4 linked regions of the Parazoarcus communis genome follow. The protein of the gene in region 1 interacts with the protein of each later gene in a pairwise test. Links are inferred from orthologs where the notes say so. Each region holds a gene or a part of one and is shown in the gene's direction. Other genes may lie near its edges.

What was found.
Region 2: the proteins of CEW87_RS06605 (region 1) and CEW87_RS10800 interact in binary tests that used the Escherichia coli proteins (3 or more experiments, as listed by UniProt). The link is inferred for Parazoarcus communis from one-to-one orthologs.
Region 3: the proteins of CEW87_RS06605 (region 1) and ftsA interact in binary tests that used the Escherichia coli proteins (3 or more experiments, as listed by UniProt). The link is inferred for Parazoarcus communis from one-to-one orthologs.
Region 4: the proteins of CEW87_RS06605 (region 1) and ftsZ interact in binary tests that used the Escherichia coli proteins (3 or more experiments, as listed by UniProt). The link is inferred for Parazoarcus communis from one-to-one orthologs.

The regions. Positions count from the first base shown.
Region 1 is NZ_CP022188.1:1,454,452-1,460,395, forward strand. What follows is about bases 1,776-4,665. They hold CEW87_RS06605 (rod shape-determining protein), read left to right. Parts: upstream 1,776-2,643; coding sequence 2,644-3,687; downstream 3,688-4,665. Other genes in these bases: gatA (Asp-tRNA(Asn)/Glu-tRNA(Gln) amidotransferase subunit GatA), read right to left, coding at 1,776-2,162; gatC (Asp-tRNA(Asn)/Glu-tRNA(Gln) amidotransferase subunit GatC), read right to left, coding at 2,242-2,529; mreC (rod shape-determining protein MreC), read left to right, coding at 3,743-4,642; mreD (rod shape-determining protein MreD), read left to right, coding at 4,644-4,665. Also shown: Asp-tRNA(Asn)/Glu-tRNA(Gln) amidotransferase subunit GatB, read right to left, coding at 1-166; CEW87_RS06590 (hypothetical protein), read right to left, coding at 191-682; more of gatA, read right to left, coding at 690-1,775; more of mreD, read left to right, coding at 4,666-5,165; mrdA (penicillin-binding protein 2), read left to right, coding at 5,177-5,944. UniProt on the Escherichia coli protein: Forms membrane-associated dynamic filaments that are essential for cell shape determination. Acts by regulating cell wall synthesis and cell elongation, and thus cell shape.
Region 2 is NZ_CP022188.1:2,364,052-2,370,104, forward strand. The notes cover bases 1,896-4,894. They hold CEW87_RS10800 (RodZ domain-containing protein), read left to right. Parts: upstream 1,896-2,925; coding sequence 2,926-3,864; downstream 3,865-4,894. Other genes in these bases: rlmN (23S rRNA (adenine(2503)-C(2))-methyltransferase RlmN), read left to right, coding at 1,896-2,120; pilW (type IV pilus biogenesis/stability protein PilW), read left to right, coding at 2,120-2,929; ispG (flavodoxin-dependent (E)-4-hydroxy-3-methylbut-2-enyl-diphosphate synthase), read left to right, coding at 3,866-4,894. Outside these bases: mbhE (hydrogen gas-evolving membrane-bound hydrogenase subunit E), read right to left, coding at 1-224; ndk (nucleoside-diphosphate kinase), read left to right, coding at 478-903; more of rlmN, read left to right, coding at 990-1,895; more of ispG, read left to right, coding at 4,895-5,113; hisS (histidine--tRNA ligase), read left to right, coding at 5,159-6,053.
Region 3 is NZ_CP022188.1:2,213,379-2,216,378, forward strand. It holds ftsA (cell division protein FtsA), read left to right. Parts: upstream 1-885; coding sequence 886-2,115; downstream 2,116-3,000. Other genes in the region: CEW87_RS10130 (D-alanine--D-alanine ligase), read left to right, coding at 1-51; CEW87_RS10135 (cell division protein FtsQ/DivIB), read left to right, coding at 44-889; ftsZ (cell division protein FtsZ), read left to right, coding at 2,259-3,000. UniProt on the Escherichia coli protein: Essential cell division protein that assists in the assembly of the Z ring. May serve as the principal membrane anchor for the Z ring.
Region 4 is NZ_CP022188.1:2,214,851-2,220,760, forward strand. What follows is about bases 1-2,856. They hold ftsZ (cell division protein FtsZ), read left to right. Parts: upstream 1-786; coding sequence 787-1,926; downstream 1,927-2,856. Other genes in these bases: ftsA (cell division protein FtsA), read left to right, coding at 1-643; lpxC (UDP-3-O-acyl-N-acetylglucosamine deacetylase), read left to right, coding at 2,069-2,856. In the rest of the region: more of lpxC, read left to right, coding at 2,857-2,992; CEW87_RS10155 (hypothetical protein), read left to right, coding at 3,002-3,190; CEW87_RS10160 (DciA family protein), read right to left, coding at 3,196-3,630; preprotein translocase subunit SecA, read left to right, coding at 3,723-5,910. UniProt on the Escherichia coli protein: Essential cell division protein that forms a contractile ring structure (Z ring) at the future cell division site. The regulation of the ring assembly controls the timing and the location of cell division.

The DNA.
Region 1 (5,944 bases):
GGTTGAGCACCGGCAGCACGCCGGGCAGGGCGATATCAACCGCGCTTGCCTGCACATTGGGTTCGGCGCCGAAGGCGGTGCTGGTGCCGGAAAATATCTTGGAAGCGGTGTTGAGCTGGGCGTGAACTTCCAGGCCAATGACGACTTCCCAATCCGATCTGCTCATGTCTGTATCCGTTATTGCTGGCGGTCAGTTGCAGCGACCGCTCGGCCGATCCACCAGGATGGGCCATACATAGTCAAAGGTGTTGCGATCGCAGCGGCTGGCGCACTGGGCGAAGGCGACGGTGACCTGGTCGCCCTGTTCCCACATGCGCACGACGCAGCCGTCCCGCGCGCGCAGTTCGACGTGGGGCTCCTTGCGCACCTGCTCGAAGTCGGCGAGATCAAAGTGGCAGCTGCCACGCTTGGGGACGCTGACCGAGGCCTTGAAGCGACTGACTTCCGAGTAGCTGACGTCAAGCAGCGCACTTCCGCTGTAGCCGACTTCGTCCTTGAAGCGGCAGTCGGCCTGCACGTTGAGCGGGCGGATCGGCATCGGCTTGAGCCGGCCGCCGGCCTCGGACGGGTGCTCCATGACGGTACCGGTGTCCTGCTGGTAGACCGTCGGGGTGGCGCAGGCGGCCATCAGCACCGTGGCTGCAAGCGGTGTGAGGTAGCGGGAAAGCAGGCGGTGGATCATTGCGTTCTCACAGAACATCGGCGGGGCGCTGAAGATGCCAGTCGGTCGCCTGCTGGTACTGGTGGGCGGTCGCGAGCAGCTTGCCTTCGGCAAAATAATTGCCGATCAGCTGCATGCCCACGGGCAGCGAGCCGGCGCCAAAACCGCAGGGGTGGGACAGGCCGGGCAGTCCGGCGAGGTTGACCGCAATGGTGTAGATGTCGGCGAGGTACATCTGCACCGGATCGTCGCCCATCGCGCCCAGCGCCCACGCGGTGGTCGGGCTGGTGGGGCCGGCGATGACGTCGCATTCGCTCAGCGCCTTGCGGAAATCCTCGGCGATCAGGCGGCGCAGCTTCTGCGCCTGCAGGTAATAGGCGTCGTAGTAGCCGTGGGAGAGCACATAGGTGCCCACCAGGATGCGGCGCTTGACCTCGGCCCCGAAGCCTTCGGCGCGGCTCTTGCAGTACATGTCGTTGAGGTCGCCGTACTCGGCGGCACGATGACCGAAACGCACGCCGTCGAAGCGGCTCAGGTTGCTCGAGGCTTCGGCGGGCGCGATCACGTAATAGGCGGGGATGGCCAGCTTGGCGTTGGGCAGGCTGACCTCGACCGTGGTGGCGCCGAGTGCGCGGTATTGCTCGATGGCGGCGTCGATGGCGGCGCGCACTTCGTCGCTCATGCCGTCGGCGAAAAACTCGCGCGGCAGGCCGATGCGCAGGCCCGCGAGCGGCTTGTCCGAGCCGGCAGGCGCAAGCGCGTCAGCGTAATTCTCGGTCGGGCGGTCGAGGCTGGTGGAGTCGCGCGCATCGAAGCCGGTCATGGCCGACAGCAGCAGCGCGCAATCTTCGGCCGAGGCGCCGAATGCGCCGCCCTGGTCGAGGGACGAAGCGTAGGCGATCATGCCGTAACGGCTGACCGCGCCGTAAGTCGGCTTGATGCCGGTAACGCCGGTGAACGCGGCCGGCTGGCGCACCGAGCCGCCGGTGTCGGTGCCGGTCGCGATCGGCACCATGCGGGCTGCGACCGCTGCGGCCGAGCCACCGGACGAGCCGCCGGGCACGTGGCCGGGGTTCCACGGGTTGCGCGCAGGGCCGAAATGGGAGTTTTCATTGGAAGAGCCCATCGCGAACTCGTCCATGTTGGTCTTGCCCAGGCTGACGGCGCCGGCATTCTTCAGCAGCGACACGACGTGCGCATCATAGGGGCTGACGAAGTTTGAGAGCATCTTCGAGCCGCAGGTCGTGAGCACGCCTTCGGTGCAGAACACGTCCTTGTGGGCGAGCGGGATGCCCGTCAGGGGGCCGGCCTCGCCGCGGGCGATGCGCGCGTCGGCGGCATTGGCGGCGGCCAGCGCACCCTCACGGTCGATGGTGATGAAGGCGTTCAGCGTCGGGTTGCGGGCCTCGATACGGTCGAGGAAGAGCCCGGCGAGTTCGACGCTGGAAATCTGCTTGTCGTCCAGCGCGCTGCGCAGGGCGGAGAGTGACGCATTGATCATGTCGTGGCTGCTTGCTGATAGGATGGCCACGGGATGCACCCTGCAGGCACATGATGTGTCGCGGGCGCCCCGTGAAGGTTCATTCGATGACTTTGGGCACCAGGTAGAGCCCGGCCTCGGTCTGCGGAGCGACGGCCTGGAAGGCGGCGCGGCGATCGGATTCGGTCACGGCATCGTCGCGCAGCCGGGTGGCGAGCTCCTGCGGATGGCTCATGGGCTCGATGCCGGTGGTGTCAACGGCCTGCATCTGCTCGATCAGGCCGAAAATGCCATCGAGCTTCGTGCGGGTGGCATCGATCTCGGTTTCGGAAATCGCAAGACGGGCTAGACGGGCGATGCGCCCGACCTGTTCATTGGTAAGCGACATGAAGTAACAAAACCTGCTGAATCCACAAAGGTTTGTAGGTTATCATAATCGCCTTTGGCCCTGCTCAGGGCCGGCCCCCTGCGGCGCATCTTCTCACCGGTTTCGGAATCCCCAATGTTCGGTTTTCTGCGTTCCTATTTTTCAAGCGATCTAGCGATCGACCTCGGCACCGCCAACACGCTGATTTACGTGCGTGGCAAAGGCATCGTGCTCGACGAACCCTCGGTTGTGGCCATCCGCACCGAAGGCGGCCCCAATGCCAAGCGCACCATTCAGGCAGTGGGCTCTGCGGCCAAACAGATGCTCGGCAAGACGCCGGGCAACATCACGGCGATCCGGCCGATGAAAGACGGCGTGATCGCCGATTTCGTCGTCACCGAGCAGATGATCAAGCAGTTCATCAAGAAGGTGCACGACTCGCGCCTGCTTTCGCCCAGTCCGCGCATCATCGTCTGTGTGCCCTGCGGTTCGACCCAGGTCGAACGCCGCGCCATTCGCGACGCCGCTCTGGCGGCGGGCGCTTCGCAGGTGTACCTGATCGAGGAGCCGATGGCTGCCGCGATCGGTGCCGGCCTGCCGGTGTCGGATGCACTCGGCTCGATGGTGGTCGACATCGGCGGCGGCACGACCGAAGTCGGCGTGATCTCGCTTGGCGGCATGGTCTATGCGGGCAGCGTCCGCGTCGGCGGCGACAAGTTCGACGATTCGATCGTCAACTACATTCGTCGCAACTACGGCATGCTGATCGGCGACACCACTGCCGAGAACATCAAGAAAGAGATCGGTTCGGCCTTCCCCGGCTCCGAGGTGCGTGAGATGGAAGTCAAGGGCCGCAACCTGGCCGAGGGCATTCCGCGCAGCTTCACGATCTCGTCGAACGAAATTCTCGAGGCGCTGACCGAGCCGCTCAATCAGATCGTTTCTGCGGTCAAGATTGCGCTTGAGCAGACCCCGCCGGAACTGGGCGCAGACATCGCCGACCGCGGCATGGTGCTCACCGGTGGTGGCGCCCTGTTGCGCGATCTCGACCGTCTGCTGATGGAAGAGACCGGCCTGCCCGTCATCGTCGCCGAAGAACCCTTGACCTGCGTCGCGCGCGGATGCGGCATGGCGCTGGACAAGATGGACAAGCTTGGCTCCATCTTCACCTCGGATTGACCTGCAGGGCCCGACGGTGCTGTCGTCGGGCCCTTGCTGAACCAGGACGTTCCGGATGACCTTCGCCGGCCATCAACCGCCCCCTATCTTCAATCGTGGACCGGCACCGCTGGTCCGCCTGCTGCTGTTCGTCTCGCTGTGCCTGATGATCCTGGTGGCTGATCTGCGCTTTCGTTATCTCGAAGTGCTGCGGCAGGGGCTGTCCGTCGCGACCTACCCCTTGCAGATGGCTGCTGCCACACCGGCTGACTTCGTGCGCAATGCCTCGGTGTACTTTGCGACCCTGGTGCGCGTGCAGCTCGAGAATGCCGACCTGAGGCGCAAGCAGCTTGGCAGCGGTGAGCGTTTGCTGCGGTTTGAACTCCTCGAGCGCGAGAACGCCCAGTTGCGCGGCTTGCTTGAGATGTCCCAGCGTGTGGGCGTGCGCAGCATCGCCGCCGATATCCTGTATGACGCACCGGATCCGTTTGCACGCAAGGTCATCCTCGATCGTGGCGCGCAGCAAGGGGTCGAGGCCGGCCTGGCGGTGGTGGACGCTGCCGGTGTGCTCGGCCAGGTGACCCGTGTGTATCCGATCCAGTCCGAAGTCACCTTGCTGACCGACCGCAATCAGGCGATTCCGGTGCAGGTTCTGCGCAATGGCTTGCGCGGGGTGCTGTTTGGCATCGGACAGGGGCGGCTCGAAGTGAGGTTCGTGATTGCCACCGCCGACATTCAGGCGGGCGACATGCTGGTGACCTCGGGGCTGGATGGTGTTTTCGTGCCTGGCCTGCCGGTGGCCGAAATCGAGTCCGTTGACCGCGAATCAGATGCCTTCGCCCGCATCATGTGCCGCCCGCTGGCCGGGGTCGAGCGCAGCGCGCAGGTACTGGTGCTCGGGCGTCAGGTACTGCCGCCGCCGCGGCCGGCGGATGAGGACGCCGTGCCGCCCGCAAGGCCTGTGACGGCGCCCTGACATGCAGCCGACCAATCGTTCAAGTCGCATCCTGTTGCCGGTCAGGCTGTGGTTCATCCATTTCAGCCTGCTGGTTGCACTCGGCCTGGTCTATGTGCCCACCGGCCGCCTTCCCGGCGTGCCGGACTGGGTCGCGCTGGTGCTGGCCTTCTGGTGTATCCGCGAGCCGCTGCGCATCGGCATGGGTGCGGGCTTCTTCTTCGGCTTGCTCGTCGATATCGGGCAGGGCGCGGCGATGGGGCAGCATGCCCTGGCCTATGTTGTGCTCGCCTACCTTGCCAACGGCCTGGCGCGCCGGCTGATGTGGTTTTCGGCCTTGCAGCAGGCCCTGCACGTGCTGCCGATGCTGCTGGTTTCGCAGGCGCTGATGGTGGCCGTGCGGCTGATTGCCGGGGCAGAGTTCCCAGGCTGGTCGTATTTTCTGTCGAGCTTCACCGGCGTATTGCTGTGGTGGCCGCTCATGTATCTGCTCCTGCTGCCGCAGTACCAGCCTGCCGACCGTGACGACAACCGGCCCATCTGATGCCCGGTGACATGATTTCATTTCATGCCCCCGAGCAGGACTCATCACGCTTTCGCTGGCGCGTGCTGGTGGCGGGGGTGTTCGCACTGGTCTGCTTCGTCCTGCTTGCATCGCGCTTCTACTACCTGCAGGTACAGAAGTTCGACTACTTTCATACCCGTGCCGAGGATAACCGCATCGCGCTGCTGCCGATCGTGCCCAACCGCGGCACGATCGTCGACCGCAACGGGGTCGTGCTGGCGCGCAACTATGCCGCCTACACGCTCGAGATCACGCCGGCACGCACCAACGGCCTGGAAGAGACCATCGAGGCACTCAACGCAGTTGTTCCCATCGATGCGCGCGATCGCCGACGCTTTCGCAAGCTGCTGGAAGAAAGCCGCAGCTTCGAGAGCGTGCCGATCCGCAATCGCCTCAGTGACGAGGAAGTCGCCCGTTTCGTCGCCCAGCGTTATCGCTTTCCGGGCGTGGACGTGCAGGCCCGGCTGTTTCGCGACTATCCGCTCGGCGCCAGCGCATCGCATGTCGTCGGTTATATCGGGCGCATCAATCAGCGTGACGTCGAGCGTATCGAAGAGCGCGACGACGTAGCCAACTACCGCGGCTCGGACCACATCGGCAAGAGTGGCCTGGAGCTGTCCTACGAGGCCGAGCTGCACGGCAACACCGGTTTCGAGCAGGTCGAGGTCAATGCCGGGGGGCGGGCGGTGCGGCGGCTCTCGAGTACGCCGGCGGTAACCGGGAGCGACCTTGAGCTCAACCTCGACATGGAGTTGCAG
Region 2 (6,053 bases), 910 kb from region 1 along the record:
AGGCCATCGAGACGGAAGGACAGGGTGACGTCGAGCGCAGGGATCCAGGCGACGGATGCGAGCACGGAATTGCCGCTGGAGACTGCCGCGATCTGGCTCAGCAGCCAGCCGAATCCGTAAAGCGGCGCAAGCGCCAGCAGCCAGCCGGCGCGCGTGCCAAGCACCTTGCCCAGCCAGGGGGCAAGAAGCGCAGTCAGACCGATCAGGGCAAGCGCGGTGAGCATTGAGGCTCCATGAGTGGGCAGTCTTCTGCATCGGGCGCGACGTCGTCGGTGGGCCGCAGGTCACGCCGTTGATTGTAGTGTTGGTGAATGACCCAAGACGATCGCGAGAGGTTCCCGCTATCGGGAGGGATGTGTCACCGGGCCTTTGGGCAGGCGTCACATCTGCTTGCAGTGTGGGCGGGCTCTCATGCGGCGGTTCCGCAAAACCTGCTAAAATGCGAGGCTTTTTTCAACATAGACCGGAGCTGTCCCCATGGCCATCGAACGCACCCTTTCCATTATCAAGCCCGACGCAGTTGCCAAGAACGTGATCGGCCAGATTTACGCCCGCTTCGAAGAAGCTGGCCTGAAGATTGTCGCAGCAAAGATGGTTCACCTGTCCGAGCTCGAAGCCGGCCAGTTCTACGCTGTCCACAAAGAGCGTCCTTTCTTCAAGGATCTGGTGTCCTTCATGGTTTCCGGCCCGGTGATGATCCAGGCCCTGGAAGGCGAGAACGCCATTGCCAAGAACCGTGAGCTGATGGGCGCCACCGACCCGAAGAAGGCCGACAAGGGCACCATCCGTGCAGATTTCGCCGATTCGATCGACGCCAATGCCGTGCACGGTTCCGACGCTCCGGAAACGGCTGCGAACGAAATCGCCTTCTTCTTCCCGGGCATGAACGTTTACTCCCGCTAAGCGGTCCATGCCTGTGGCCCGCTTCGCCCGCTTCGCGGTGATGCACCGCGAACCGCGCGGGCGGGCCGTTTGCATTGGAGGTAATGATGAATAAGCCGGTCAATCTGCTCGATTTCGATGTCGATGGTCTCGTCGCCTGGTTTGCCGGGATGGGCGAGAAGCCGTTTCGCGCGCGGCAGGTGATGCGCTGGATGCATCACGAAGGCTGCGACGACTTCGATGCGATGACCGATGTGGCGAAATCGCTGCGGGCCAAGCTCAAGGATGTAGCCTTGATCCAGCCGCCAGTGCCGGTGCGCGATTCGGTGTCGACCGACGGTACGCGCAAGTGGTTGCTTGATGTCGGTAACGCCAATGCGGTGGAGACGGTGTTCATTCCCGAAACCAGCCGCGGCACGTTGTGCATTTCCTCGCAGGCAGGCTGTGCGCTCGATTGCGCCTTCTGCTCCACGGGCAAGCAGGGCTTCAACCGCAACCTGAGCGCGGCCGAGATCATCGGTCAGCTGTGGCTTGCAAACAAGTTGCTCGGGGCTGCGCGCGACGAAGCGGCCGACCTCGAGTCGGGCGAGAAGGACAATGGCCGCATCATCAGCAACGTGGTGATGATGGGCATGGGCGAACCGCTCGCCAATTTCGATAACGTGGTGACTGCACTGCGCCTGATGCTCGACGACCATGCCTACGGCCTCTCGCGCAGGCGGGTGACGGTGTCGACCTCGGGTATCGTGCCCGCAATGGACCGCTTGCGCGACGAGTGTCCCGTTGCGCTAGCGGTGTCGCTGCACGCATCCAATGACGCGCTGCGCGACCGTCTGGTGCCGATCAACCAGAAGTATCCTCTGCGCGAGCTGATGGCGGCTTGCGTGCGCTATCTCGACCGTGCGCCGCGCGACTTCGTCACCTTCGAGTACGTGATGCTCGACGGCGTGAATGACAGTGATGCGCATGCACATGAACTTGTTGCGCTGGTGCGTGACGTGCCATGCAAGTTCAACCTGATTCCCTTCAATCCCTTCCCCAATTCGGGTTTTCTGCGCTCCCCGGCGGACCGCATTCGGCGCTTTGCAGGTATCCTGATCGATGCCGGTATCGTGACCACCACGCGCAAGACGCGCGGTGACGATGTCGATGCTGCCTGCGGCCAGTTGGCCGGTCAGGTTCAGGACAAAACCCGGCGCACAGTGGTGCGCCTGAAGCAGTCGACGGAGGTTCGCTGATGACGGTCAGGATGTTGCCGCTGGTATTGCTGGTTTCGGCGCTGGGGCTCGGGGGCTGCGTCACGGCGCCGACTTCCGGCGTCAGTGGCGATGCGGTCGGGGTGTCGCGTCCGATGTCGGATGTTCAGCCGGCTGCCGGGCCTGATGCCCGAGCTCGCGTACATGTGGATCTCGGTCAAGCCTATTTCGAGATCGGGCGCTATGATGTCGCGCTCGACGAGGGCAGGCTCGCTCTGGCTGAAAGCCCGGCTTATGCGCCCGCCTTTCATCTCATGGGGCTGACCTACATGATGATCGACGAGAACGGCTCGGCTGGAGAGTACTTTTCCCGGGCCCTCAATGCCGCGCCAGGCGACCCCGACTTCAACAACAGCTATGGCTGGTTTCTTTGCCTGCAGGGGCGTGAGGCCGAAGGGATGGAGCGATTTGCCCGCGCTGCCCGCAATCCGTACTACCGTTATCCGACGCGTCCGTACACCAATGCAGGCCTGTGCCAGCTGCGGCTGAACAAGGACGCGGAGGCGGAGCAGCAGTTCATGCTTGCGATCCAGGCTGATCCGGCCAATGCCGAGGCGCTCTATCAGCTGGCTGCCATTGCCTATCGGCGTGGCAATTATCAGGCTGCGCACGAGCAGCTCAACCGGTTGCACCAGCAACTCAGGTCGAGCGCTGCATCGGTCTGGCTCGGTTTGCGCACCGCGCGCAAGCTTGGCGAGCGCAATGCAGAGGCCAGTTATGCCGAGCAGTTGCGTAGCCGTTTTGCCGACTCCGCTGAACATGTCTTGATGATGCAAGGGAAGTACGAGTGAGTAGCACGCAGTCCGATGCCGTCACGATGACGGAAACCGCACAGACGCCTGCCGGCACCATGCTGCGCAAGGCGCGTGAAGTGCGCGGCGAGTCGCTTGAAGAGGTCGCTCAGGCATTGAAGCTTTCAATGCGGCAGTTGGTTGCGATCGAGAGCGGACACTACGAGATCCTGCCAGGGCCGGCATTCGTGCGCGGATTCGTGCGCAACTACGCCCGGCATCTGGGGCTGGACCCGGAGGCGGTGCTGGCCGCAGTGGGCGCCGAAGCGTCTGCCGCCGTTGACCTGACGCCGGTTTCGAATGCCGAAGGCGACATGCCAGCCAATCGCGGGTTCAAGTTCAATGTCGTGCCGGCGGCGGTGGTTGCAGGCCTGCTGCTGGTGCTGATTTCGGCCGGCGGGTATTTCGGCTGGTTCGAGACGCCGACGCAGTCCGATGTTGAAGTCATCGAGCCTGGCATGGCGCCCATGACGCAGAGCGAGGCTGAAGAGGTGCTGGCTTCGTCGGCGCCCGTCGCGGTCGAGGTCGATCCACCGCTTGCCGAGCCTGCAGCCACCGTTGCACCTGTGCCTGAATCCGCAACGCCTTTGGCGTCTGGTGCCCTGGCTGTGCCGGTGGCACCGCCTGCTGCAGCGCCTGCGGTGTCTGCTGCTGCTCCGCTTGTACCGGTCGATGCCGCTGCGCCTGCAGCCGATGTGCCGCCGCCCTTGCGCTTCGTTTTTTCCGGTGAATCCTGGGTCGAAGTGAAGGACGCCTCCGGCGCGATCCTGTTCTCGGGCATCGGGGTCTCCGGAAGCTCGCGGACGGTTCAGGGGGCGCCGCCGTTTGCGCTCGTGATCGGCAATGCGCGCAGCGTCCGGCTCGAATTCAACGGAAAACCGGTCGACCTCGTGCCTCACACCAAGGTTTCGGTCGCCCGTCTCACGGTTCAATGACATGACGCAATCCAGTTTGATTTCCGCACCCTCTCCACGCCGCAATACGCGCCTGGTCCGTATCGGGCAGGTTGCCGTGGGCGCAGGGGCGCCGGTGGTGGTGCAGTCGATGACCAACACCGACACCGCCGACATTCTCGGTACGGCGATGCAGGTGGCCGAACTCGCCCGCGCGGGCTCCGAGATGGTCCGCATTACGGTGAATAACGAAGAGGCGGCGCGGGCGGTACCGCATATCCGTGACCGTCTGCTGGCACTGAACATGGATGTGCCGCTGGTGGGCGATTTCCACTACAACGGGCATACGCTGCTTTCGAAGTACCCTGCCTGCGCCGAGGCGCTGGCCAAGCTGCGCATCAACCCCGGCAACGTCGGTGCGGGCAGCAAGCGCGATCCGCAGTTCGCTGCCATCGTCGAGATTGCGTGCAAGTACGACAAGCCGGTGCGTATCGGCGTCAACTGGGGCAGTCTCGACCAGTCGGTGCTGGCGCGGATCATGGACGAGAACGCGACGCGTGCCGAACCGCGCGACGCCGGCGCGGTCATGCGCGAGGCGCTCGTGGTGTCTGCGCTCGAATCTGCCGCCAAGGCCGAGGAGTATGGGCTGGCCGGGGATCGCATCATTCTGTCGGCCAAGGTGTCGAGCGTGCAGGACCTGATTGCGGTGTACCGTGACATGGCCGTCCGCTGCGACTATCCGCTGCACCTCGGGCTGACCGAGGCCGGCATGGGGAGCAAGGGCATCGTCGGCTCCACTGCCGCGCTGGCCGTGCTGCTGCAGGAAGGTATTGGTGACACCATCCGCATCTCGCTCACACCCGAGCCCGGCGGCAGCCGCACTCAGGAAGTCGTGGTGGCTCAGGAGATCCTGCAGACCATGGGCCTGCGTGCCTTTACGCCGATGGTCACGGCCTGTCCCGGCTGCGGACGCACGACCAGCACCTTCTTCCAGGAGCTGGCATCGGGCATTCAGAACTACGTGCGCGAGCAGATGCCGACCTGGCGTGACCAGTACGACGGCGTCGAGAACATGACCCTTGCGGTGATGGGCTGCGTAGTCAATGGTCCGGGCGAGAGCAAGCATGCCAACATCGGCATCTCGCTGCCCGGTACCGGTGAAACGCCGGCTGCCCCGGTCTTTGTTGACGGGCAGAAGACGGTCACCCTGCGTGGCGACAATATCGCTGCCGAATTCAAGGCGATCGTGGACGATTACGTCTCCACCCGCTATACCCGCAAGGCCGGTTGAACACCGGCCCCGACAAGAACAAGACAACGACAAGCAGAATCATCAATGAGTCAGACCTTGCAGGCCGTACGCGGGATGAACGACATCCTGCCCGACGAGGCCGAAATCTGGGAAAACTTCGAAGACATCGTGCGCGACTGGTTGCGCAGCTACGGCTACCGCCCGATCCGCATGCCGATCGTCGAGCCGACGCCGCTGTTCAAGCGCGCGATCGGCGAGGTGACCGATATCGTCGAGAAGGAAATGTATTCGTTCGAGGACGCGCTCAATGGTGAGCACCTGACGCTGCGCCCCGAGGGCACCGCATCGTGCGTGCGCGCTGCGATCCAGCACAACCTGGTGGCTGCCGGCGGACCGCAGCGCCTGTACTACCACGGCCCGATGTTCCGTCACGAACGTCCGCAGAAAGGGCGTTACCGGCAGTTCCACCAGATCGGTATCGAGGCACTGGGCTTCGCCGGTCCGGATATTGATGCCGAGCACATCATCATGTGCGCCCGGTTGTGGGACGACCTCGGGCTGGAAGACGTCAGCCTCGAGATCAACTCGCTGGGCTCGGCCGAAGAGCGGGCCCTGCACCGTGCGGCGCTGATCACTTACCTCGAGCAGCATCAGGATCGCCTGGACGAGGATGGCAAGCGCCGCCTGTACTCCAATCCGCTGCGTATCCTCGATACGAAGAATCCCGACCTGCAAGATATCGTCGAGGCCGCGCCGAAGCTGGCAGATTATCTCGGCGACGAGTCGCGCGAGCACTTCGACGCCGTGCAGGTGCTGCTCAAGGATGCCGGTATTCCGTACCGGATCAATCATCGGCTGGTACGGGGCTTGGATTACTACAATCGCACCGTGTTCGAGTGGGTCACCACCCGACTGGGCGCGCAGGGCACCATTTGTGCCGGCGGCCGCTACGACGGACTGGTCAGCCAGCTTGGGGGGA
Region 3 (3,000 bases), 760 kb from region 1 along the record:
TCCTTCGAGGCTCTGTGCCTTGAACTGCTGAAGGGAGCCCGCCTTGGCTGAAGCGCGCATGCGATCCGCTGCAGCACCTGCCCGCAAGGCCGGGCAGCGGACCAACGCGCGCGACGACAGGGGCTTGTGGAATCGTCCGGCATTGCTCGACCTGCTTTCCGACCTGTTGATGCTGTTCGCAGCCATCGGTCTGGGCTGGGCCCTGGTGACATGGTTTCTGTCGCGGCCGCTGTTTCCGCTGCGTGAACTGGTGGTGCTGACCCCGCCGGGACAGGTGACCGAAGCGCAGCTGCAATACGTGGCGCGCACGGCCATTCGCGGCAACTTCTTCACCATCGAGCTCGATTCGGTGCGTTCGGCGTTTGAAAAGCTGCCCTGGGTGCGGCGTGCCGAAGTGCGCCGGCGCTGGCCCGATGGCATCGAGCTGCGCCTTGAAGAGCACCAGGCGGTTGCGTACTGGACGTCGACCGAAAGCGGTGACACGCGTCTGGTCAACCGTCAGGGTGAGGTGTTTACCGCATCGAGCGATGCCCGCATGCCCGCGTTCTCGGGCCCGCAAGGTTCGGCTGCGACGCTGCTGGCGCGCTACGAGACCTACTCCGGCATGCTGAAGCCGATGGGCGCGTCGCTGAAGGGGTTGATGCTGTCGGCGCGTGAGGCATGGCAGCTCAAGCTTGATAACGGCGTGCTCATCGTGCTCGGGCGCGAACAGGAGCGCGCACCGCTCGAGGCCAGGCTGAAGCGCTTTGTCGCCGCCTGGCCCGAAGTGCGGGACTCCATTGGATTACAGGTCGCCGTGGCGGATCTCCGCTACCCGGGCGGTTTTGCATTGACTCCCATTGATGCCGTGCCGGTCGGCCGGAACCAGGCAACGAAAGGCAAGAAATGAGCAAGGACTTCAAAGAACTGATCGTCGGTCTCGATATCGGCACCTCCAAGATCACCTGCATGGTGGCCGAGGTGCGCCCAGACGGACGGCTCAACGTCGTCGGCCTCGGCACGCAGCCGACCAACGGCCTCAAGCGCGGCGTGGTGGTCAATATCGAAGCCACCGTCGATGCGATCTCCCGGGTGATCCAGGAGGTCGAGCTGATGGCTGAGTGCAAGATCCACGACCTCTACACCGGTATCGCCGGGAGCCATATCAAGAGCTTCAACTCCAATGGCATGGTCGCGATCAAGGACAAGGAAGTGACGCCGATGGATGTGGAGCGGGTGATCGAGGTCGCACGTGCGATGCCGATTCCGGCCGAACAGCAGATCCTGCATATCCTCACCCAGGAATTCATCATCGACGGCCAGGGTGGTGTGCGCGAGCCGATCGGCATGAGCGGGGTCAAGCTCGAGGTCAAGGTGCATATCGTCACCGGTGCCGTGTCCGCCGCGCAGAACGTCGTCAAGTGCGTACGTCGCTGTGGGCTCGAGGTCATGGACCTCATCCTGCAGCCCCTGGCGTCGAGCTACGCGGTGCTGACCGAGGATGAGAAGGAACTCGGCGTGTGCATGGTCGATATCGGCGGTGGTACGACCGACATCGCCGTATTTACCCAGGGTGCGATCCGCCATACGGCGGTGATTCCCGTCGCGGGCGACCAGATCACCAACGACATCGCAATGGCGCTGCGTACGCCGACTTCGGAGGCCGAGGAAATCAAGATCCGCCACGGGGTGGCGATGCACACCCTCGCTGACCCGGAGGAAATGATCGAAGTGCCCGGTGTGGGTGATCGTCCGCCGCGCCCGCTGTCGCGTCAGCGTCTGGCAGACGTGATCGAGCCCCGGGTGTCCGAACTCTTCGAACTCGTGCAGGCAGAGCTGCGCCGCAGCGGCTACGAAGAGCTGCTGTCGTCGGGCATCGTCCTCACCGGTGGTTCGGCCGTCATGGATGGCATGGTCGAGCTGGGCGAGGATGTATTCCACATGCCGGTGAGGGTCGGCGCGCCGCAGTACGACGGCGGTCTGGCGGACGTGGTGTGTCAGCCACGTTATGCAGCTGCGATGGGGCTGGTAATCGAAGGCGCAGCGCAGCGCAGGAGAGGTTTGCAGGCGCGCGATACGCGCGGCGTGAAACAGTTTTTCGGACGCATGAAGTCATGGTTCGAGCGGAATTTCTGACCGGCTGCAGGTGCAGTCAGTCATTTTGAATGAGTGTCTGTTTTGATACCTAGATTTAGTATTACACTTTACGGTTAATACTAAATGCGGGTTAAACGGACGTTCTGAGTGCAGCAGGGCCGTTTATCAAGGAGGCGAGGCAAATGTTTGAAATCATTGAGAAAGAGCCGGTTGGGACGATCATCAAGGTGGTCGGTGTGGGTGGCGCTGGCGGTAACGCGGTCGACCACATGATCCGTGAAGGTGTGAAGGGGGTGGATTTCATCTCCGCAAACACCGATGCGCAGGCGCTGTCGCGCTGTTTGGCACCGACCAAGATCCAGCTCGGTGTCACCGGTCTGGGCGCAGGATCCAAGCCTGAAGCCGGGCGCGCTGCCGCACAGGAATCGCGTGAAGCAATCGCCGCCGCACTGGAAGGTGCGCACATGTGCTTCATCACTGGCGGCATGGGTGGTGGTACGGGTACCGGCGCTGCGCCTGTCGTGGCTGAGATCGCCAAGGAAATGGGCATCCTGGCCGTTGCCGTGGTGACCAAACCCTTCGATTTCGAAAACCGCATTCGCGTGGCCGAGAGCGGTGTCGAGGAGCTGACCCGCCATGTGGATTCGCTGATCGTCGTACTCAACGACAAGCTGCTCGACGTCTTCGGTGACGACGCCGGCTTCGAAGAGTGCTTCCGCTCGGCTGACAACGTGCTGCGTTCGGCTGTTGGCGGTATCGCCGAGATCATCAACGTGCCTGGCCTGGTCAACGTCGACTTCCAGGACGTACGCACCGCGATGGCCGAGATGGGCCGTGCGATGATGGGTTCCGCAGAAGCCGCCGGGATGGATCGTGCGCGAATTGCGGCCGAACAGGCTGCCGTGTCGCCGCTGCTTGAAGGTA
Region 4 (5,910 bases), 760 kb from region 1 along the record:
GACCGAGGATGAGAAGGAACTCGGCGTGTGCATGGTCGATATCGGCGGTGGTACGACCGACATCGCCGTATTTACCCAGGGTGCGATCCGCCATACGGCGGTGATTCCCGTCGCGGGCGACCAGATCACCAACGACATCGCAATGGCGCTGCGTACGCCGACTTCGGAGGCCGAGGAAATCAAGATCCGCCACGGGGTGGCGATGCACACCCTCGCTGACCCGGAGGAAATGATCGAAGTGCCCGGTGTGGGTGATCGTCCGCCGCGCCCGCTGTCGCGTCAGCGTCTGGCAGACGTGATCGAGCCCCGGGTGTCCGAACTCTTCGAACTCGTGCAGGCAGAGCTGCGCCGCAGCGGCTACGAAGAGCTGCTGTCGTCGGGCATCGTCCTCACCGGTGGTTCGGCCGTCATGGATGGCATGGTCGAGCTGGGCGAGGATGTATTCCACATGCCGGTGAGGGTCGGCGCGCCGCAGTACGACGGCGGTCTGGCGGACGTGGTGTGTCAGCCACGTTATGCAGCTGCGATGGGGCTGGTAATCGAAGGCGCAGCGCAGCGCAGGAGAGGTTTGCAGGCGCGCGATACGCGCGGCGTGAAACAGTTTTTCGGACGCATGAAGTCATGGTTCGAGCGGAATTTCTGACCGGCTGCAGGTGCAGTCAGTCATTTTGAATGAGTGTCTGTTTTGATACCTAGATTTAGTATTACACTTTACGGTTAATACTAAATGCGGGTTAAACGGACGTTCTGAGTGCAGCAGGGCCGTTTATCAAGGAGGCGAGGCAAATGTTTGAAATCATTGAGAAAGAGCCGGTTGGGACGATCATCAAGGTGGTCGGTGTGGGTGGCGCTGGCGGTAACGCGGTCGACCACATGATCCGTGAAGGTGTGAAGGGGGTGGATTTCATCTCCGCAAACACCGATGCGCAGGCGCTGTCGCGCTGTTTGGCACCGACCAAGATCCAGCTCGGTGTCACCGGTCTGGGCGCAGGATCCAAGCCTGAAGCCGGGCGCGCTGCCGCACAGGAATCGCGTGAAGCAATCGCCGCCGCACTGGAAGGTGCGCACATGTGCTTCATCACTGGCGGCATGGGTGGTGGTACGGGTACCGGCGCTGCGCCTGTCGTGGCTGAGATCGCCAAGGAAATGGGCATCCTGGCCGTTGCCGTGGTGACCAAACCCTTCGATTTCGAAAACCGCATTCGCGTGGCCGAGAGCGGTGTCGAGGAGCTGACCCGCCATGTGGATTCGCTGATCGTCGTACTCAACGACAAGCTGCTCGACGTCTTCGGTGACGACGCCGGCTTCGAAGAGTGCTTCCGCTCGGCTGACAACGTGCTGCGTTCGGCTGTTGGCGGTATCGCCGAGATCATCAACGTGCCTGGCCTGGTCAACGTCGACTTCCAGGACGTACGCACCGCGATGGCCGAGATGGGCCGTGCGATGATGGGTTCCGCAGAAGCCGCCGGGATGGATCGTGCGCGAATTGCGGCCGAACAGGCTGCCGTGTCGCCGCTGCTTGAAGGTACGGAGCTGTCGGGTGCGCGTTGCGTGCTGATCAACATCACCGCCAGCAAGTCGCTCAAGATGTCCGAAGTGCGCGATGCGGTGAAAACGGTCCAGGCCTTTGCCGCGCCGGAAGCCTTCGTCAAGTACGGAACCGTGTTCGAAGAGACCATGGAAGACCGCATCCGCATTACCGTGGTCGCCACCGGTCTTGGTACGCCGCGTGCTACCGCACGTCAGCCGGTGATGCAGGTGGTGCAGGGTACGGGTACGTATGGCCCGTCCAGCGGTGTCGACATGAACAATCTCGACGTACCAGCCGTGATGCGCAGTGGCCGTCGTACGACCGTTGATGCGATGAGCAACAACGGTGTCGGCACCTACGACATCCCGGCCTTCCTGCGTCGCCAGGCAGACTGATCCCGCTTCCTGCGGGCCCGCACGGGCACTCACGCGCGAACCGCCGCCTCCGGTTCGGGCGCGGGTGCCCGTCTCTTTTGGTGCACTGCAACTAAGATTTTGGGGCGTGCTAAACTGCGGGTGTGAAACGGGAATGAAATACATGATCAGGCAGCGAACTCTCAAATCGATCGTCAAGGCAACCGGCGTCGGCCTCCACGGCGGACGCAAGGTCAATCTGGTGCTGCGCCCTGCAGCGCCGGACACCGGTATCGTCTTTCATCGCGTCGATCTGAACCCGCCGCTCGATCTGCCTGCCGATCCCTATGCCGTGTGCGACACCCGGATGTGTTCCGGGCTGGAGCAGGGCGGCGAGAAAGTGGGTACGGTCGAACACCTGATGTCGGCGCTGGCCGGCCTCGGAATCGATAACCTGCATGTCGATGTCGATGCGCCCGAGATTCCGATTCTCGATGGCAGTTCGGGGCCTTTCGTGTTCCTGCTGCAGTCGGCAGGCATCGAGGAGCAGGCTGCACCCAAGAAATTCATGCGGGTGAAAAAGGCCGTGGAGTATCGCGAAGGCGACAAATGGGTGCGCCTCGAGCCCTACGATGGCTTCAAGCTGCAATTCTCCATTGTGTTCAACCACCCGGCGATCGACAGCACGTCGACTTCGGTGAATATCGACTTTGCCGAGCATTCCTACATTCGCGATGTCGCGCGGGCGCGTACCTTCGGTTTCATGCAGGATGTCGAATTCATGCGGGCAAATGGCCTGGCACTTGGCGGCAGCCTGGACAACGCCATCGTGATGGACGAGTACCGCGTGCTCAATGCCGAAGGGCTGCGCTACGCCGACGAGTTCGTCAAGCACAAGGTCCTCGACGCCATTGGCGACCTCTATTTGTGTGGTCATCCGCTGCTGGCGGCCTATTCGGCGCACAAGGCCGGGCATGCACTGAACAACCAGGTGCTGCGCGTTCTGCTCGAAGACGCGTCGGCGTGGGAAATCGTGACCTTCGAAAAAGTGGCCGCAGCACCCGCGGCGGTCGTGCATCAGTTTGCCGATGCCGCGCTGGTGAGCTGAGTCGCCGCGATGCTTGTGCTGCGCATCGTCGGTTTGCTGCTGGTGCTCGGGATCGCCGGCTCCATCCTGCTGTGGCTGCTTACCGGCAATCGCCGCTATCGGCAGTGGGCATGGAAGATCTTTCGTGCCGGCCTGGTCGTGCTCTTCGTCTTTCTGTCCCTGTTTGCCCTCGAGCGCCTTCTGGCGCCGATGATCTGACGCTGTCAGCTTTCCCTGCTGAGGCGCGCAAGCCGTTCGAGCGCATCGCGCAGCGGTGAGTCTTCGGGCAGCGTCGCAGCAAATTCCCGCAACTGAGTCTTGGCCGCCGGCGACACCGTGCGCACGGTCGGTGCGCGTTGCACGACGGTCTCCTCGGGTGTGGATACCTTGATCCTGATCGACTGCAGCGGGTAGCCCGCGTGCAGGAAGTGATCCATCAGGGAAGGGGTCATCTGCTTGAGTCGCACTGCGAGGGCGCTGCCGCGGGTGGCAATCACCAGCACGTCATCCTTCAGATTGACCACGCTGCAGGCTTTTGCGAACTGGGCGGGCAGGCCGCCGTCGAGGACGGTCTGCAAGCGGCGCAGCCGGGCTGCATGGTCCTGCAGGCGGGCAAGTGCGTTGCCGGCGCCAAGGTAGCGTTGCAGGAGCTTGCTCATGAGTTTTGGGTCGCTTAATGAGGGAGAAATATGGGAGGACAGTCCGACATGATAAACTCGCCGCTTTGCCGAATCGACGTCGACCCCATCTCATGTTCTCCGGCCTTCTCAAGAAATTATTCGGTACACGTAACGACCGTCTGATCCGCCAGTATTCGCAGACCGTTCGTCGGATCAATGCTCTGGAGCCCGAGATCTCGGCGCTTTCGGACGAAGCACTCAAAGGCAAGACTGCCGAGTTCAGGCAGCGCGTTGCAAACGGCGAAACGCTCGACGCACTGCTTCCCGAGGCTTTCGCCGTGGTGCGCGAAGCGGGCAAGCGGGTGCACGGCATGCGCCACTTCGACGTGCAGCTCATTGGCGGCATGGTGCTGCACGACGGCAGGATTGCCGAAATGCGTACCGGCGAGGGCAAGACTCTGGTCGCCACGCTGCCGGCCTACCTGAATGCGCTCGCCGACAAGGGCGTGCACGTCATCACCGTCAACGATTACCTGGCCAGCCGCGACGCCGACTGGATGGGCCGGATCTTCGGTTTCCTCGGGCTGACCACTGGCTGCAACCTGTCGCGCATGTCGCACCAGGAAAAGCAGGCGGCCTATGCGTCCGATATTACCTACGGCACCAATAACGAATTCGGGTTCGACTACCTGCGCGACAACATGGTGTACAACACCGGCGAACGTGTTCAGCGCAAACTGAACTTCGCCATTGTCGACGAAGTGGACTCCATCCTCATCGACGAAGCGCGCACGCCGCTGATCATCTCCGGCCAGGCCGAAGATCACACCGAGCTGTACCTGAAGATGAACCAGGTTGCGCCGCTGCTGAAAAAGCAGGAAGGCGAAGGCGACGATGTGACCGTGCCGGGCGACTACACGGTCGACCTCAAGGCCCATCAGGTGCTGTTGACCGAGCAGGGGCACGAGACGGCCGAGCAGCTGCTGGTGCGCACGGGCCTGCTTCCGGAAGGCAGCGGCCTCTATGAGCCGGGCAACATCCTGCTGGTGCACCATCTCTACGCCTCGCTGCGTGCCCACGCGCTGTATCACAAGGATCAGCACTACGTCGTCCAGAACGGCGAAGTGGTCATCGTCGACGAGTTCACCGGGCGCCTGATGGCGGGCCGGCGCTGGTCCGACGGTCTGCACCAGGCCGTCGAGGCTAAGGAAGGCGCGCGCATCCAGGCCGAGAACCAGACCCTGGCCTCGATCACCTTCCAGAACTACTTCCGCATGTACGGCAAGCTCGCCGGCATGACGGGTACGGCCGACACCGAAGCCTTCGAATTCCACTCCATCTACGGTCTCGAGACGGTCGTCATTCCGACCAATCGCCCGGCCGCACGGCGCGACGAGAACGACAAGGTTTATCGCACCGCCAAGGAAAAGTGGGATGCGGTGATCGCCGATATCGAAGGCTGCGTCACTCGCGGGCAACCGGTGCTGGTGGGTACGACCTCGATCGAGACCAACGAGTACCTGTCCGGCCTGCTGAACAAGGCCAAGATTGCGCATCAGCTGCTCAATGCCAAGCAGCACGACAGCGAAGCCCAGATCGTCGCTCAGGCCGGCCGTCCCGGTGTGGTGACGATTGCCACCAACATGGCCGGTCGCGGTACCGACATCGTGCTGGGTGGCAATATCGAGAAGCCGGTGTCCTTGCTGCGTGAAGACGAGAGCATTCCGGAAAGCGAGAAGGAGGGCCGCATCGCCACCTTGCGTGCGGAGTGGCAGAAGGTGCATGAGCAGGTCTGTGCCGCGGGCGGTCTTCACATCATCGGTACCGAGCGCCACGAGTCGCGTCGTATCGACAATCAGCTGCGCGGCCGTTCGGGCCGTCAGGGCGACCCGGGTTCGAGCCGTTTCTACCTCTCGCTTGAAGATCCGCTGATGAAGATCTTCGCCGGCGAGCGCCTGAACGCGATCATGGTCCGCCTGAAGATGCCTGAAGGCGAGGCCATCGAGCATGCGATGGTCACCCGCTCGCTGGAGTCTGCGCAGCGCAAGGTCGAGCAGCGCAACTTCGATATCCGCAAGCAGCTGCTCGAGTACGACGACGTCTCCAACGATCAGCGCAAGGTGATCTACCAGCAGCGCAACGAGCTGCTCGAGAGCGAGAGCATCTCCGACACGATCACCGCGATGCGCCAGGGCGTTGTGCATGACACCTTCCGCCTCTACGTGCCGCTGGACACCGTGGAAGAGCAGTGGGACGTGCCCGCACTGGAGCAGGCACTCGCGGCCGACTTCCAGCTCAAGCTGGACGTGGCAGAGTGGA